DNA from 3 places in the Arthrobacter sp. KUASC02 genome. Region 3 is predicted to be linked to each of the others. Evidence: riboswitches for the same ligand, from Rfam matches in the RefSeq annotation. Region 3 holds a riboswitch; each other region holds the start of a gene.
What was found. A riboswitch is a leader RNA that binds a small molecule or an ion and turns the genes downstream of it on or off. The one in region 3 is predicted to bind cyclic di-AMP.
Positions count from the first base shown of each region.

Region 1: another riboswitch for cyclic di-AMP. It lies ahead of AC6JAC_RS18780 (aggregation-promoting factor C-terminal-like domain-containing protein); the one in region 3 lies ahead of AC6JAC_RS10245 (NlpC/P60 family protein).
Region 2: another riboswitch for cyclic di-AMP. It lies ahead of AC6JAC_RS17850 (M23 family metallopeptidase); the one in region 3 lies ahead of AC6JAC_RS10245 (NlpC/P60 family protein).

Region 1 is NZ_AP046053.1:4,092,377-4,098,267, forward strand. Features, by position in the region: gene AC6JAC_RS18760 (winged helix-turn-helix domain-containing protein) at 1-831, opposite strand, end outside; gene AC6JAC_RS18765 (hypothetical protein) at 1,362-2,201, opposite strand; gene AC6JAC_RS18770 (response regulator transcription factor) at 2,450-3,190, shown strand; gene AC6JAC_RS18775 (HAMP domain-containing sensor histidine kinase) at 3,192-4,724, shown strand; cyclic di-AMP (ydaO/yuaA leader) riboswitch at 4,872-5,046, shown strand; gene AC6JAC_RS18780 (aggregation-promoting factor C-terminal-like domain-containing protein) at 5,046-5,825, shown strand.
Region 2 is NZ_AP046053.1:3,887,262-3,893,152, forward strand. Features, by position in the region: gene AC6JAC_RS17850 (M23 family metallopeptidase) at 52-876, opposite strand; cyclic di-AMP (ydaO/yuaA leader) riboswitch at 880-1,090, opposite strand; gene AC6JAC_RS17855 (iron-dependent transcriptional repressor DtxR) at 1,230-1,925, opposite strand; gene serC (phosphoserine transaminase) at 2,304-3,434, shown strand; gene AC6JAC_RS17865 (DUF3027 domain-containing protein) at 3,517-4,101, opposite strand; gene AC6JAC_RS17870 (cold-shock protein) at 4,110-4,493, opposite strand; gene AC6JAC_RS17875 (hypothetical protein) at 4,678-4,911, shown strand; gene AC6JAC_RS17880 (helicase-associated domain-containing protein) at 4,922-5,891, shown strand, end outside.
Region 3 is NZ_AP046053.1:2,229,256-2,235,146, forward strand. Features, by position in the region: gene AC6JAC_RS10240 (polysaccharide deacetylase family protein) at 1-1,172, opposite strand, end outside; cyclic di-AMP (ydaO/yuaA leader) riboswitch at 1,438-1,630, shown strand; gene AC6JAC_RS10245 (NlpC/P60 family protein) at 1,634-2,392, shown strand; gene AC6JAC_RS10250 (hypothetical protein) at 2,574-3,179, opposite strand; gene AC6JAC_RS10255 (DUF1918 domain-containing protein) at 3,314-3,508, shown strand; gene AC6JAC_RS10260 (cupin domain-containing protein) at 3,615-3,992, opposite strand; gene AC6JAC_RS10265 (DUF5129 domain-containing protein) at 4,195-5,640, opposite strand; gene AC6JAC_RS10270 (LpqB family beta-propeller domain-containing protein) at 5,793-5,891, shown strand, end outside.

The DNA of each region.
Region 1 (5,891 bases), 1.9 Mb from region 3:
GTGCTCGTAGAACCGGTAGCCCTGGCCGCGGACGGTGCGCACGGTGTTGGCGAGGCGGCCCAGCTTGGAGCGGAGGCGGCGGATGTGGACGTCGATGGTCCGCTCGTTGGGAACCTCTTCGGCGTTGCGCCACAGGCCCTCGAGGAGTTCGTCGCGGCCCACGGTGCGGGTGCCGTTCTCCACGAGGTAGTTGAGGAGCTCGAACTCCTTGAACGTGAGGTTCAGGGATTCGCCGTCAAGGTGGACCTCGCGGCGGGCCAGGTCGATGAGGACGCCGGACGGACGGGGATCCTGCGGCTGCGGCAGCCGGGTGGTCTCGGTGCGCTGGCGGGAGTTGACGGTGGGGTCACCGAAGGTAGACCGAACGACGTCGAGCGCGGAACCCGGGGCGCTGGCAGGGGCAACCGCCACCGCGGCGTAGCTCTCCGCGCCGGAGACGAGGGACTGGGCGTAGGCACGGATTTCCTGGGCAAGCTTGGCAATTGAGGTGCCGGCTGCTGCAGCGGTTTCCTCATCGATTCCCATGTAGAGCACAAATCCACGGGCAACATTTTCGTTGGCGACGGGGCGGACGGCGCTGCCGTTGGCCGGGGCGATCACCGGGGTGGGCGCCGTCTGGGGAGCGGACTCGGCGGCGGGAACAGCGCGGAGCTGGCCGTACGAGTTCGGGTTGTAGCCCTGCGGCGCATAGCCGGGGGCCGGGAAGCTGTTGCCGGGGGCTGCCGGGGCGAACGCCGGACGGGCACCGAAGCCCTGGCGGAGGCCGGAAGGCTGGCCGCCCTTGTTGGCGTTTCGGACGGAGATGTGGACGTATCCAGATGCAACTGACATGGAATGCTTACCTCAATGTGAATGGCCGTCATCGCGGCTCGAATGCTGGCTTTCCCCGCAATGAGATCTGGGGAGGGGCGCCCGACGCTGGGCTAGGGGCGAATGCCTAAAAACTTCTCGGGGTGGGAAAGTTAGGCGTGCATTCGACAACAGCGCATGTCTTCGCCAGCGGGTGGGCTGGTCCAGGATTCTGCGGCTGCAGGTGCTGTTGAGTTCTTGTTCACAATTGAAGTGTGCAACGTAACAATGAAAACTTGCAAGTAACAATGGACGGAATCGTCCGCATCGTGAGACAAAAGCCCACATTGTGGCCCAAATCACGATTCTGAAATGCCAATAAAATAACAGGTGTTTTTCAGAACGATCGATCGGAATTCCCAAAATTCCGAATTTTCTTCTTCAAAACGAACCTTTTCGGCACAAAAATTCAGCCCGTACCGTATTGCTGAAATACCAACGCTCCCTAGTGGCACATGTCCAGCCCCTGGCCGGGCCCAGCAGAAAAATTCCTGCCCGCGCAGCATGCCAGGTCAGTTTGACTGCCCGGCGAGCGTCGCGGCCACCAGCTGGACGGACTCCGCAGGGAAGCTGTCACCATCCTTTGCGGCAACTATCCTTACCATGGCACCGGACACGATATCGGCCACGGTCAGTGTGCTGGCGGACGTCCCGCCAGCCTGTTGACGCCGTTGTTGCTGATTGCTCACCGCCACGTCCGAATCCAGTGAATAGGTGCGGCTGAACCCGTCGGTGCTCTTGACAGTCACGGCGCCGGAACTGATCTCCGTGACCGTCCCCTGCTGTTCAACTTTGGTGACGTAGGCGCCGTCCTGGAGGATGACGTACTCGGAGTGGACGGCGGCAGATACTCCGCTGCCCATTCCACCGAGGCCTTCCGGGGCGAAGTTTCCGGGACCGCCGCCCTGGGCCGGCATCCCGCCGTCGGCAAACCCGCCCTGCGCCCCGCCACGGGCGCCCGGCAGCGTTTCCTGCAATGCGCCTGCGTCGGCCGTGCCGTCGGCGGCGTCGGCCGACGCGGAACTGGTCGTCAAGGCATAGATTCCCACGCCGGCCCCGCCCGCAAGGACAGCCGCCGCTCCGGCCACCACCACCCCGCGCTTCATGGTCCACGGTTTCGAAGTGCCGTCCGGGGTAGGCCAGCCGCCGGGCTGCCCGGGCGAGCCCCATCCGGCTGCCGGCGGGAAACCGGAGACAGCGGCCGACGACGGCGTTCCCCACCCACCGCCCTGCCCGCCACCCGCGGGGCTGCTGGCAAGGCCGCGCACAGCGCTGGCATCCTGAAGCGGCTTGCCTTCCGTTGTCCCGTCAGCATCGCTCTCCGGTACAGGCGCGGGGTGGTTGTTGTTCATGGCGTTCTCCTGGTGCAGGGGGCTTGGTCCACTCCAGACTCCGAAGGGTTCCTGTGCGGGGCCTGTGCGGGACAAGAGGTCAAGCTGTGACCTTTCCAATACCCCTTTCCGCCTCGCGAAGCCGGCCGATCCGCACCGGTCGGCCAAACAAGGGCCCGTCCGCGCGTTCAGCTCGCTAGGCTGGGATTCACAGCTGGCACACAGGATCCCCATAGCGCCGGCTCAACCGCAGATCGGAGAGTTGTCCCATGGCCACTTCGCACTCCATGACTAACAACCTTCCCCAGCTCACCCACCCGGACGGCTCCCCCATCCGGGCTTTGGTGGTGGACGACGAGCCCAGCCTCTCCGAGCTTATGAGCATGGGCCTGCGGATGGCAGGCTGGTCCGTAGCCGTCGCGGGAGACGGTCCCGAGGCCGTGAAGCTGGCCAAGGAGTTCCGCCCGGATGTCCTGGTGCTGGACGTGATGCTCCCGGGGTTCGACGGCGTCGAGCTGCTCACCAGGATCCGCGCCTTCGCGCCGGAGGTGCCTGCGCTCTTCCTGACGGCGAAGGATGCCGTCCAGGACCGCATCCTCGGCCTGGCGGCCGGCGGCGACGATTACGTCACCAAGCCATTCAGCATGGAGGAGGTGCTCCTTCGCCTGCACCGGCTGGTCCAGCGCTCCGGGGTGGCCGCCATGGACACCGCCGAACTGGTGGTGGGCGACCTCGTCCTCAACATCGACACTCGTGAAGTGACCCGCGCCGGCGAGGAACTGCAGCTGACGGCCACGCAGTTTGAACTCCTCCGTTACCTCATGGAAAACCCCAAGCGCGTGGTCAGCAAAGCCCAGATCCTGGACCGTGTGTGGGACTACGACTTTGGCGGCCAGGCCAATATCGTGGAGCTCTACATTTCCTACCTGCGCAAGAAGGTGGATGCCACGCACCCGCCCATGATCCACACCGTCCGCGGCGCAGGCTACGTCATCAAACCGGCGGACTGAGGTGCCCACGCTTTCCGGCGAGATCCGCAAGGACCGCCGCCGCTGGCTCGATCCGTCCACGTGGCACCTCCGCACCCGGCTGGTGCTGGTGGCCATGGCGTTGCTGGTGGCCATCTGCGGCGCCATTGGCCTGTTCAGCTACGCGTCCATGGATTCCTTCCTGACAAAGCAGCTCGACGATCGCTTAAGCCAGGCCTCAAGGCTCTCCAACGAAGCGGGCAGGCCACGCCTCGGCAACCCGGCCGGCAGGCCCGACCCGCTGGAGGGCAAGGGCCAAGGAATCGGAACCCTCATTGCCCGGATCGACAACGGAAATGTCAGCACCGCCGGGTTCCTGGCCAACGACGCCACGACCGCATCGCTCTCGGCCGAGGACGACCAGGTGCTGTTGGCCCTCCGGCACGACGCAAGCCCGGTTGACCGGACACTGTCCACCGGCTCCTACCGCCTGGTTGCCGTGGAAGCGCAGTACGGGGACGTGATCGTCACCGGGCTCCCCCTCGATGAAAAGCAAAACACGCTCAACTCACTGGTGTGGACCATGGTGATCGTGTCGCTGGGAGGGCTGGTCCTGATCGGACTGGCCGGAACGGTCCTCATCCGCCGCACCATGAAACCGCTCGAGCAGCTGTCTGAGGTGGCCACGCAGGTTTCTAACATGCCGCTCGACGCCGGCGAAGTGGCACTGGCGGTCCGGGTACCGCCGTCGAACGCGCACCCCGGAACTGAAGTGGGCAGCGTGGGCCACGCCCTCAACCTCATGCTGGACAACGTGTCCAAGGCACTCGAGGCCCGGCAGCAGAGTGAGACGAAGGTGCGCCAGTTCGTGGCGGACGCTTCGCACGAGCTGCGCACGCCGCTCACTGCCATCCGCGGCTACACAGAACTGATGCGGATGACCGAGGACTTCACGCCTGACGGCAAGAAATCGCTCGCCAGGGTACAGAGCCAGTCGGAACGGATGACCACCCTGGTGGAGGATCTCCTGCTGCTGGCCCGGTTGGACGAAGGCCAGCCGCTCAAGATCAGCGATGTGGACCTGACGCAACTGGTGGTGGAAACCGTCAGCGACGAGAAGGTCATGGCGCCGGACCGCGTCTGGCAGCTTGAACTGCCGGACGAACCCGTTGTGGTCCGCGGCGACGCCAAGCAGCTGCACCAGGTCCTGGCCAATCTCCTCTCCAATGCCCGCAAGCACACGGACCCCGGAACCACCGTGGTCACCGGCGTGATGCGGTCCGCCGACGGCAGTGCCGTGGTGACGGTGACGGACAACGGTGCGGGGATACCGCCGGAGTTCGTCGACCGGGTCTTTGCCCGCTTTGCCAGGGCGGACGCCGCCCGCACCAGTCCGGCCCGCTCCGCTTCAGGTGCGGGCGCCGGCGGCGCAGCCGCGTCCGAAGGAACCAGCGGGCTGGGCCTGTCGATCGTGCAGTCCATCGTGGAAGCGCACGGCGGAACCGTCGAGGTAAATTCCCGCCCGGGCCGCACCGAGTTCGCCCTCCGCCTGCCCTGCGAGCCGCCGGCAGCCTAACTCCGGTTCCAGAGCGGCGAGCCAGCCGTTCCGGCGCAAGTCAACGCGCCGCCGTCGTGATCCTCGTTACCGAAATGTGACTTAAGCGCGATACTCCTGTACCGTTTTTAGAGTGCGGCCACCGTTCTAGCCGCATATCCGGATGGACGCCAAACTCTGCCGCTACCCGGATTTCCTCATGATTAGGCAGAGGCGGGGGACCCAGGTCTCCGGGCATCTTGCACAGCCGCCCTCGGGGTGAAGCCGACACGTGAAGTTCCGTGCGGCCGGATGACCTCATCCGAACCCGACAGCTAACTCCGCCGGCATCGAGAGGCAACCATGACTAAATCCACGCTAGAAGTACGTCCGGAGCGCGCTTCCGACGAGTCCAAGACGCCTGCGGAACGTTCGCGCCACCGCGCCGAGCCAGCCACCACCGCATCCCCATTGGCCCGGCTTGCTGCCGGACTGCAGGGTTCCGGCCGCCGCGCCGCTGTAGTAGCCACGGCCTGCGCCGTCCTGATCGGAGTCGGCGCCGCCGGCCAGGCTTCAGAACCTGCAGCCCCGGCTACGTCTGCAACCGGCGAAGCCAGCGCCGCAACCGCAAACGCCGAGTCGAAGCTCGCGTTCGAAAAGATCCTGGTATCGGCCATGCCCGCCCCGGCGTCCGTCAGCCTGGCAGCTCAGTCGTCCGACGTGCAGCCGGCACCGGAGGAGAAGTCCGCACCGGAAGCACCGGCACCCGCGCCTGCACCCGCACCTGCTGCGGCCCCGGCACCGGCTCCTGCCCCGGCACCGCCAGTAGCCGTGGACGACCCCGCAGCTGCCCAGGCGTACGCCGCCTCGCAGCTCGGTACCTACGGCTGGGCGGCCGACCAGATGCAGTGCCTGACCACCCTGTGGACCAAGGAATCCGACTGGAAGACTACAGCCACGAACGCCAGCAGTGGCGCGTACGGCATTGTCCAGTCCCTGCCGGCCGAGAAGATGGCCAGCGCCGGATCCGACTACCTGACCAACTTCCGTACCCAGATCAATTGGGGCTTGAACTACGTGAAGGAACGGTACGGTTCCCCCTGTGGCGCCCTGAACTTCCACTACGCCAACAACTGGTACTAAGCCGGCGCACCCTCGCCGGACTTGGTCCGCATGAGCCGAAGGCCCCGAATCCACGTGATTCGGGGC
Region 2 (5,891 bases), 1.7 Mb from region 3:
CATTCAGGTCACGGCATGTCACAGGAATGCGAGAGCGACCCATCGTTTGGGTCAGAGCCAGCCGGTGGGGTCGACGACTTCGCCGTTGACCATTACTTCGAAATGGAGGTGGCAGCCGGTGGAGGCGCCGGTGGTCCCGCTGAGGGCCACAACCTCGCCTCGGCTGACCTTCTGGCCGACCTGGACGCTTGACGACGAAAGATGGTTGTACGTGGTTTCGAGGCCGTTGCCGTGGTCGATCACCACGCGGTTGCCGCCGCCGTAGGGGTGCCAGCCGGTGAACGTGACCGTTCCGCTGGCGGCAGCCAGGACGCTGGTGCCACACTGTGCCGCATAGTCCTGGCCCCGGTGGAACTCACCGGCTCCGCCGGTTATCGGGCTGACCCGGAAACCGAAGGGCGACGCGGAAACCAGGTGTTCCAGCGGTGCCCCAAGGCTCCCGGCGGAAGCCGCGCGGGTGATGGTGCCCGCGGACTGCGCGCTCAGGAGCTGCTTGAGCTTGCCGTCGGGATCGCCCTTGGTGGCAACGTAGGTGCGGTTGAAGTCGATTTTGGCGCCGGCAGCGGCGGAAACCTCCGGCTGCGCCGCAACCGAAGCGGCCACGCCGGCATTCCCGGTGTCCGCAGTGGACATCATGGGGCCCGTCGACGGGACGGTCACGGTGAGCACCAGTCCGGTGGCGGCCAGGGCCATGCCGGCCTTCTGACCCACGCCGCTCGCCGAAGCGAACTCCGTCACCTGGCTGAACAGGCTGCGGCGCCGGCGTGCATCACGGTGCGCATCGCGCGGCCTGACCGTCATAACGGCTTCGGCCACGGGGTACTCCGAAGCGGGACCGGTCGCCCTGCGGCGGCCCCTGACGGTCTGCGTGGTCAAGAATTATCCTCTCTGGAGAGCCTGCGAAGTTAGCTGTCGGATTCGGGTCAGAGAGTGCAAAGACCCGGTCCGCCATTGCAAGGCATCCGGCACAGGTGTCCCTAGGGAATCCTTCGTCGGAGGTGACTTGCCGCTGACGGACTTCACCCCAAGGCCGTTTTCAACGGCCGATTGTGGTTCCTCCGCCTCTGCCAGGAGATGGTTCTGACACTGATCCGCTGGCAGAGCTCGGCTTCGGATCAGGTAACGCTTTTGTATCGGCGCTAGTGCTCAACTATAGGCGATTAATCAGCGCGGTAATAATTCCGTTATCTGGGTCTCAGTACGTTGTAGGTGGTCCTACAAGGAGGCGGTTAGCTGACCGTAACAAACACGTGGGCCGCAACCTCGGGCGGCAGCTCCAGCGCGCCTTCGATCTCGGGCACACGCACGGAGATGTATTCGCCGACGCGCTCCAGGGCCAGGGACGCTCCGGGCCGGATTCCGCCTTCATCCAGCTGCACCAGCAACTCCGGCTCAACCTGGATGGGTTCGGCCAGCCTGCTCACGGTGATACGTGAGTCGGCCCCGTACGCGGTCATGGCTTCAAGGAGGTTGACCACACCGTCGGTGAAAGCGGGAGTCGGCTGACCGCCGAGCGCCGCCAGTCCCGGAATGGGATTGCCGTAGGGGGAAACGGTGGGGTGGTTGAGGAGTTCAAAGATGCGACGCTCCACCCGCTCGCTCATGACGTGTTCCCAACGGCAGGCTTCGTCATGGACATATGCCCAGTCCAGTCCGATCACATCGGCCAGGAGCCGTTCCGCGAGGCGGTGTTTGCGCATGACTTCGGTGGCGCGTTTCCGGCCGGTTTCAGTCAGCTCAAGGTGCCGGTCCCCCGAAACAACCACCAGCCCGTCACGCTCCATCCGCCCGATGGTCTGCGAAACGGTGGGTCCGGAGTGGCGCAGCCGTTCGGCAATCCGGGCGCGGAGAGCCACGATGTTCTCTTCCTCAAGCTCCAAGATTGTCCGAAGATACATCTCCGTGGTGTCGATCAGATCGGTCATCCAGCTCAGCTCCTCGAGCACAGTCCTTGCGTCAGTCCCACCGTACCGCGCAAAGGCTTCCACGTTGGCCTCGGCGGGGTGGACCTGCATCCACCAACCAGCCGCTGGGAAAAGCCCCACGGGATCAGCCAGGCCGGCTTCGCGACCCACTGTACGACAGCATCCAGCTTAGCCTATTTTGAATTACTCCGGATAATCTTCAGCGTATCGCTCTGACCTGCCGCCGGGATGTCTCAGTGACTGGACTATGACGGATGCCGTTCCCTCCCCCGCAGGCACGTCAGGCAGAATATAGGGGATTCCCCTGCAGGAACCCGTGCACTGCCGGGCCCACGTCCACGCCGGAAACCACGTCCACGCCGATAAATTGGAGCCATTGTGAGTGACACCAGCATCACTATCCCCGCCAACCTCCTGCCCAAGGACGGACGGTTCGGCGCCGGGCCATCAAAGGTCCGCCCCGAACAGATCGAAGCACTGTCTGCCGCCTCTGCCACCCTCCTCGGCACGTCGCACCGCCAGGCCCCGGTGAAGAACCTGGTGGGATCTGTCCGCAGCGGCCTCAGCGAATTTTTCCGCGCCCCCGAAGGCTACGAAGTCATCCTCGGAGTGGGCGGCTCAACGGCGTTCTGGGACGTCGCGGCGTTCGGACTGGTGGACAGCAAGGCCCAGCACCTCTCGTTCGGCGAATTCGGCTCCAAGTTCGCCTCGGCTACGAATAAGGCTCCGTTCCTGGACGCCTCCTCCATCATCAAGGCCGAGCCCGGGACGCGGCCGGTAGCCGCCGCGGAGGCGGGCGTGGACGTCTACGCCTGGCCGCAGAATGAGACCTCTACAGGCGTGGCAGCACCGGTCAAGCGGGTTGCCGGCGCGGATGAAGGATCGCTTGTCCTGGTGGACGCCACCTCGGCTGCCGGCGGCCTGGACGTCGATGTCTCGGAAGCCGACGTGTACTACTTCGCCCCGCAGAAGAACTTCGCATCCGACGGCGGCCTGTGGCTGGGGCTTTTCTCCCCCGCGGCCCTGGAACGCGCCGCCCGGATCAAGGCAAGCGGCCGGTGGATCCCCGATTTCCTGGACCTGCAGACCGCCATCGACAACTCACGGCTCAACCAGACGTACAACACCCCGGCGCTGGCCACCCTGGTGACCCTGGACGCCCAGGTGCAGTGGCTGAACGCCAGCGGCGGTCTTGAGTTTGCCGCGGCACGGACCGCCGATTCGGCCGGCCGCATCTATGACTGGGCGGAGGCCTCCGAATACGCCACGCCGTTCGTTGCCAAGGCAGAAGACCGCTCCAACGTGATCGCCACCATCGACTTCGATGATTCGATCGATGCAGCCGCAATTGCCAAGGTCCTGCGCGCCAACGGCATCGTGGATACCGAACCGTACCGCAAGCTGGGCCGCAACCAGCTGCGCATCGCCACGTTCGTGGCGATCGACCCGGACGACGTTTCGGCCCTCCTCTCCAGCATCGACTACGTCGTGGGAGAACTGCGGAAGTAGGAAGTCAGCTGCTGCTGACGCGTTAACGTCCGACGGCGTCGTCCGGGTTTGGTCCCGGACGACGCCGTCGTCGTTAAGTGCTCTAGTCGGTCTCGCGGGCGGAGCCGGATTGTTCCTCCGGTGCGTCACTGTCGTCGTCGGAATCGTCGTCGGTGTCGTCGTCGGAATCGTCGGAATCGTCGGAATCGTCGTCAACGGAGACCGCGGCGCCGTCGCCGGAGCCCGCCGGGGCAGTGTCCTGGGCGTCGGCGTCCACAACAGGCGCCTCCGCGTCCTGTTCATTTTCCTGGGCATCCTCGGGGCGCACCCGTTCAGCCCAGGGCACCCACTCCGGCGCGAGGATGGAATCCTCCGAAGGCAGCAGGCCAAGTTCGTTCACCGTGACGACCTTGGAGCGGGAATTGCGGGTGAGCACCGCGTACCACTGCCACCCCTGGTACCCGGCCAGCTTGGACTCGAAGAGATGAGTGACAACGCGGTCCCCTTCACTCTTGGCACCTAGGTGCTGTCCGATCTGTTCGGCCGGGGCGATGCCCTCCACTGCAGCCCGGGCAAAGTCCACGGCTGCAGCGAGCACCGCATCCGGTTTTCCGACGCGCCACACGGGGACGCCGGCACGGGGCTTGGACGCCGGTTTGGGGGTGCTCTGGTCAGGTTGGGAAGTCATGTGGATGCCTAAGCGTCCAGCTCGTCGGCAACCTTACGGAGGGCGGCTGCAATCGCCTTGGCCTTGTTGCCTTCCGGGTACTTTCCGGCGGACAGCGTCCCGGACAGGTTGTCCAGCACGGTCACGAGGTCCTGGACGAGTGGCGCCAGGTCCTTGGCGCTGGGACGCTTTGCCTTCGCGATGGACGGGGTCTTGTCCAGCACGCGCAGCCCGAGGGCCTGGGCTCCCTTGCGGCCGTCGGCCACACCGAACTCCACGCGCGTGCCGGCTTTGAGCTCCGTTACACCCTCGGGCAGGGCGGATTTGGGCAGGAATACTTCCTGGCCGTCCTCACCTGCGAGGAATCCGAAGCCTTTTTCCTTGTCATACCACTTGACCTTGCCGGTAGGCACGTAATCAACCTTCTTCGTTCTGGACTTCCTGTGACACGGCCGGCGGCCACCGCATCCGCACTGATATGCGGGTTCAGGGTATGGCTGCCCGGACCATGTTGGTCTGTATCTTCAAGGTTATCCTGCCGGGACCCGGATTCCCGCTTTGCGGCACGGGCTCAGCCGGGCTGTTAGCGTTACTTCCATGACACCCTCCCGCTACCGGCGGCCCCTGATGATAGTTGCGGCGGTTATTGCTGTCTTTTCGCTGGCTGCCGTGGGCGCCGTCATGGCCATCGCCTTTGGCGGCAGTGCCGCCCCGGTGTGGGTGACATCCCTGGCCCTGTACGGCCTGCCGCTGGCGTTCCTCCTGATGATATTCCTGGTGATCGACGGCGTCGCCGCCCGCCGCCGGGCAGGAAAGTCCGGCGGGCGGTAACGTTGGACTGATGTCCTTTATTCGCGCGCTCAGCAAGGAACTGGAGGCACGCAGCGACGACTCGTTGCGGGCCCTGTTCTCCGCGCGGCCGGACCTGGTCTCACCCAACGTTCCGGACTTTGCGGCCCTCGCGGCGCGGGCCAGCGCCAGGGTCAGCGTGCAGCGTGCACTGGAGCGCCTGAACCGGCCGCAGATGCAGGTCCTGGAGACGCTTCACCTCTGCACCAACACGGACACAGCCCACAGCGCCTCTGCCGCCGGACTCAAGAAACTCATCCGCGGCGCATCGCTGTCCGCCATCGAACGGATCCTGCACTCCCTTGAAGAACTCGCCCTCGTGCACCGCGCCGAGCCCCCGCACGGTATCGCACTGCCGGCAGGGGCCCGCCAGCGCTACTACCTTCCGGTAGGAAGCCTCCGTGACGTCGTAGGGATATATCCGGCGGGACTGGGCAGGAGTTACACGGAACTTGTCCGGCTGCAGCCGGCCTTCGCCCAGCGCGTGGTGCAACTGGTGGGCGAACTGCACCACAGCGGCGCCTCCATCCACCCCGCCACAACACCCATGGAAGCCGCCCTGTCATTGCAGCATTGGACAGCCACGCCCGAGGCCCTGGAACGGCTCCTCGCCACCGCCCCGGAGCGCACCACGGCGCTCCTGGCCCGTTTCGGGAACTGGGCCATGGGCGCGGTGCCCCAGGCCCAGCGGCGGGCTTCCGTCCTCAATGAAGGCCCCGACGTCGGCCCTGTTGACTGGCTCCTGGCGAGGGGCCTGCTGGTACCGCTGGACGCCGCCCACGTGGAGTTGCCGCACAGCGTGGGGATCGCCCTCCGCGGCGGGGCCGTGATCGAGGACTTCACGCTGACTCCCCCGGTGCCCAGGCTAGGACAGACCACAGCGGCGCTCCGGCGAAATGCCGCCTTGGGCGCCATTGCCGAAACCCTCCGCCTGACGGGAGAGCTCCTGTACAACGTGCGCG
Region 3 (5,891 bases):
AACTGCGTTTGTGGCGTGACGTCGATGAACGGCGAGGTGCCGGGCGGTGTGAACGCCGGACTTCCGGCGAGACGGTACATAAAGGCGGCCATGGCATCGCGGTTGACGGCGAGCGCCGGACGGTAGGTGCTGGTTCCGTTCGCTTCAATCCAGCCGGTGGAAATCCCCTGCGAGGCGAGCCAGCTGATCTCCGTGAAGAACTGTGCGTTCGCCGGAACGTCCGTGAACGAGCCCGACGGCGACGGCGACGGCGAGGGGGACGGAGACGGAGACGGCGAAGGTGAGGGCGATGGTGAGGGCGATGGTGACGACACCGGGGACTGGCCCAATGCCTGCGCGACTGTGCGGACCGACGTCGTACCGTTTGCTGTCCGCGCGGCCAGCCACGTGACGAATTCCTTGAACAGTGCAGGGCTGATCGACAGGGACGGGTCCGTTCCGTTGGCAATCTCGTGGAAGGTCAGCTGCAGCCAGCCGCCGGTCGTCTCGGCGTTGGTGACGGTGGCCTGCAGGTCCGCCAGGCTCCACGTCGCGGCCACCTGGTCCGGTGCCTTGGTGACCATGGGTTCCGGCGGCGGCAGCGTTTCGGCGACGGGGCAGCCGGCACAGCTGGCGGGAGAGCGGATGTCGCCGAGGCCCCGGGACGTGGAATATCCGCAGCCGCTGACCGCTGACCGTGCCGTCGCATTCTCCGCCGCAAAGGGGTAGGCGAAGTTGCGGACGGTGAAGCCCCAGCCTTCGAGGGTCGACTTGCTGTTGCAGGCCTCCGCGCTTGCAGCCGCTGCGCTGAGCGTTGTCATGTCCGGATGGGTCACGCTGTGTCCGCCGATCTCATTGCCGTCGGCGGCCAGCGTCTGCAGGTTCGCCTGGGTGAGGAACCCGGACTGGCCCACAAAGGACGTGGTGATGAAGAAGGTTCCCACCAGGCCGTGGGCTTTCAGCTCCTGCGCGGCGGCCAACTGGCTGGCGAGGCCGTCGTCGAACGTGAGGCTGACGATGGTTGGTCCCGCGGCTTTCGATGTGCCGGCGACGCCCGCTACCGTGCTGACGGCCAGCAGCAGCGCTCCGAGGATGGCGACCCAGCGCCGGTTGTTCCTATGCCCGGCGGTAGGCGCCGGGAGTTCCGCCACATGGCGTGGCTGGTTGTGGACAGGGCGATTTGACCAACGCATGATTCCTCCAGGCATGTGAGTCCCCCCGCAAGAACATGCACGTAGACTACGCCTCGCGGCGTCAATGGAAAACACTCGAATTTGACAAACCGCGGATCCAAGTATATGTGGAGTACCGCTACCTGCGGGGGGCCGCCTGCGTCGGGCCGCAGCGGTGCCAGGGGAGCGCCCGGCGGACCCGTTACCTTGATGTGACATTCCGGCGGTGACCCACGTACGGTGGAACGGTGCCCGTTGTCTCAGATACCGGCACTCCCGGGCGGATTGCCTAACCCTGCCGCGGTCCGGGATCCGATCAAAACCATCCGGCAGGGACGGGGAAACCACTTTTGACCTGCATAGTTTGGGCAGGTCTTCGGGGTGAAGCCGCACGCCATCCGCACTGCGGACGGCCGCTGCGGCCGGGTGTCTCCCATCCGAATCCGACAGCTAACCTCGCAGGCATCGGGAGAGGTTAATTCATGCTTTCACGTAAACTGCCCGCTCATCATCGCTCAACCGCGCCCGCGGGGCGCTCCGGGGCCACTTCGGCCGGGGGTCGGAGCAGGGTGGGCCGGCAGGTTGCGGTCATAGCCGCTGCCTCGGGCCTGGTCCTGTCCAGCGGCATGGCTGCACAGGCCGCTGAGGCCCCTGCGGAACGTGACTCAGCTCCGGCGTCCGCCCCTGACAACAATGCCCAGGTGGGTGCACCGCTCAGCGCTGATTCCCACGTCAGGATCAGCTATGAACGCCCGGACGTCAGCACCACGCCCGCCCCTGTGGAGGTGCCGGTCGAAGAGCCTGCCCCCGCAGTGGCGTCCGCCCCCGCCCCCGCGGCAGCTCCGGCGCCTGCTGCTCCCGCTGTTTCCGTGCAGGTCCAGGCCGCGGTGCCCGCTCCCGCCCCTGCGCCTGCTGCCGGCGGTGTCAATGCGGCCATGGTTTCTGCCGCCTACGCGCAGCTGGGCATCACCCAGGACTGCACCGCCATGGTGGAAAAGGCCCTTGGCTCAGCCGGTATTCCGGTGGGCGACCTCGGGCCCATGCAGTTCATGAACTACGGTTCCGTGGTGGGGGAGCCCCAGCCCGGTGACATGGTGGTGCAGTCCGGCCACGTCGGCATCTACATCGGCGACGGCCAGGTGATCAGCGGCGGAATGAACGGCGTAAACGCCACCGTCACGCACCCTCTCTCCTGGCTGACGGCCACCGGCGGCGTGACCTTCGTCCGCCCCGGAGCCTAGACTCCCCGCCGCTTCATCAAGCGGGCGCACCAGCGGGGGCGTAACCCGCACACAGTGCGGGCGCAACGGCCGGCGATCAGCTGCCTTGGGGGCAGCAGGTCGCCGGCCTTCCGCGTATTCACACTCCGGCCGGGCTCGCGGTTTCCTCGGTTTCCTCAGTTTCCTTAGTTCCTCAGTTTCCTCAGGGCGGCGAGACGGCGAGCCGGGCCGAGCTCTCGCCTTCCGCAAATTTAATGCGCAGCAGCGCGTCGCGGGTGTCCGCCGGAACGGTGAATCGGACGTCACCCGACTTGCTCGAATCGCCCGCCACCAGCTCGTTCAGGCCGGGGTCGGGGGAGTAACTGACGCCACTGACGTTCAGCCTGAACGTTGAGTCCCAGAAGTTGAGGTCATACCGGCCGTGGTTGGTGCACCTGAGCGTGAGGGTCAGTGCGATTTTGCCGGACACATCGGGGCGCGCACTCGCGCTGAGAATTTCATATTCGACGTCGGCGGCCCGGTACGTGCGCTCGGTCGGCAGGGTTACCTTCCACTCCGCGCCGTTTCCGTTGCCGGAGCCGGACCCGGACGATGACGCACCAGCCCCTGGCTGTACGGTGCCGGCAGAAGCGCCCGGGGAAGCCGTACCGGAGGCGCTCGCCGTCGAAGCCGCCGGCCGGCCGGCGTCGAACACCCCCAGTTGTCCCAGCCCGAGCAGCAGCCCCGTCAGAGCGGTGATCACAGCTGCTGCGGCGGTCAGCAAGCCGGGCAGCGTAGCCCACCAGTTGGTGGGTTTCTCCTCCGCCATTGCAGGTCCCCCTCGGTCCCGAGATATGGCCAGTTCAGTCGTTTCCCCAGCCGTGCACCCTCGAACTTCCAGTGCGCAACGGCCCTGTTATCCCCGCCCCGAGGCTCGTACTCTGGTTCTTGGAGGTGATTGCCATGAAGGCAACCCAGGGAGACCGGATCACGATCCGGGGCAAGACGGTCGGATCGTCGGAGCGGCACGGCCAGATCGTTGAGGTTCACGGTGCGGATGGAGCGCCGCCGTACGTGGTGCGGTTCGACGACGGCCATCAGACCACTGTCATCCCCGGCGGGGACTTCGTGATTGACAAGATCCACCCGCAGCAGTGAACCCGCACTAGTGCTGCGGTAGTTGCGCCGATGCGGTAGTTGCGCCGCAGCCAACCGGGCTGTTTAGCGCCCGGCTGCTCCGGCGCGGCCGGCTACTCGCGGCCGGTTACTCGGGTGACTTGGCGAAGACCGCGGCGCTGACGAACTCCACACCGGTAAAGGGTTCGTCCCCTTCGACCCACGCGTCATGCCCCGGCGGGATGCTGTAGGAGTCATGTGCGGCGATGTTGATCTGGTTGCCGTCAGCGGTCTGGACGGTGAGTTTGCCGGAAACGCAAAAACCAACATGGCTCAGCTGGCATGATTCGGTCTTAACAACGGGTTTGATGCACTCGGACCAGCGCCAGCCGGGTTCAAATTTGAACCTTCCGATGGTGTAGGCGTCGACGGAGACAAGATCCACTTCCGTCTTGTCGGGGCGGCGCTGTTCGTCCGGAGAATTGTGCGACTTCACTGCGAGTTGAGCGACAACATTCGTGGTCATGGCTCTCTCCATCAATCAGAGTTGCGGATGGGGCTGTCCGGGCCACAACGGCGACCGGCCAGCGGAGTCGGTTTGCCGGGCCTGAACCCATGCGGCGAACCGATGTAGCGATCGTCTTACGATGCCCAGCTTCCTCCGATCCCGGATTCTTGTCGAGACCCCGAGACGGAACACCGGCGGCCCCCCGCCGACATTCCCGGGCCTAGAAACTGGACGAACTCCCGGACCCCGAGAAACTGCCGCCGCTTGCGCCATAGCCGGTGGTGCTGCCGCCGCCCCGGGCGGTGCTGACGCTGCCCACGCCGGTGCTGAATCCGGTATTGAAAGCCGGAACCGAGAAAAAGTAGTACGACGGATAGACGGTACCCAGGATGCTGGGCTCGTAAGCGCGGCCATGCTTGGCCCTGGTGCCGGCCTGGGCGTTGTCCATTCCCTCGCGCATCAGGTTGGCTTCCCGCTCGTTCTTCGCGAAGCCCGCGATGACTGTGTCCGCGTGGTCCTTCAGCAGTTCGGTCAGGTGGGTCCGGGCATCGCGCAGCCGGTCCAAGGCAGTTTCGGGGCTGATGCTGCCCTCGGCGAGTTCGGCCGACCAGCGCTCGATGTCACGGTGGCTCTGGTCGCGGAAAGACCGGAGCGCCGATGCCGTCGCCGAGTCGCCCCCGGCATGGCGCCTGCTGAGCATCTGTTCAATGCCGGCCAGGTCGCTGCGGAACGGCGCCAGCTGCCGGTCCCACGCCGGCGCCCACGCCGACCCCCGGTTCAGCAGGGCGTTGGTGTCCGCTATGACGTCATCGAGCGCATCCAGTTCCGCAGTCGCATCGGCATAATTCCGCACCAGCTTCAGGTTCGGCCGGCGTCCCAAGGCGCGCGGAGTCAGTGCGTGTGCCTGGTTGGACAGCTGGGTGGCCGCGTTGTACTTGGCAAGGAAAGTGCGGTGCTTCTCCAGGACGGTGCTGCCGTAGCGTGAGGACTCCGGGATGGTGCCGGCGTTCAGCTCGGTGACCTGCAAATCCATACTCACGTTGGCGTAGCTGGCGTCCCCGCGGGCGAGTTCCCGGCGGCTGTCCACCCTGGTCCGCCACCGCACGATCAGCCACGTAGCGGCACCAAGAACGGCCGCCGCCACGGCCCCCCATGCCGTCACAAGGAACGCCGTGGACCGGTACCAGGGCTGGTTGATCAGTTCCGCTCCGCGCCTGATGCCGGCGATGGTTCCGTCGGTCCACTGGGCATCGCGGAGGAAATCCTTGGAAGCATTCTGGATGTCCTCCCGTTGTTCCAGGGAAACCTTGCGGTCCTCGCCCATGTAGGTACCCACATGCCGGCCTACAGGGTCCAAAGCGAAGATGAAGAGGCCGTCCGCCCATTTCTGGCCGTCCGGGCTGATCCATTCCGGATGTTCGGCGCGGGCGAAGCGAAGGACTTCCTCGTTGAGGTTGTCCGACGCCGCACCGCGGTAGGTGAAGACGGCAACCCGGGTAGGTTCGTAGAAATCGATGGCTTCCACCGCCGGGAGCAGCCGGCCGCGGTCCAGCACGCCGGCGCGGTCCTCCACCAGAACCTCCACCGGCGGCTCCGCCAGGGCGGCGCCTGAACCGCAGAGCAGGCCGAGCAGGACAAGCAGTACGGCAGCCAGGACCCTGCGCATGATTCCCTTTTCCCGTGGAGAAACATTTGTCTCCAGCCTTGTTGATGCCCATCACCGGTGATAGGGCCGAAAGTACCGTAGCTAGGGGATGGGCAGTGCGCCATACTGACCACATGAACGCGGCGGCGGGAAGACCTCACAGGATCCTCGTGGTGATCCTGGCAATAATTGGTGTCCTGGCCGTGGCTGCGCTCGCCGTGGTCTTCTCGCGGGGTGAACCGGCCCTGCTGGACGAGTCCACGCCGCAGGGC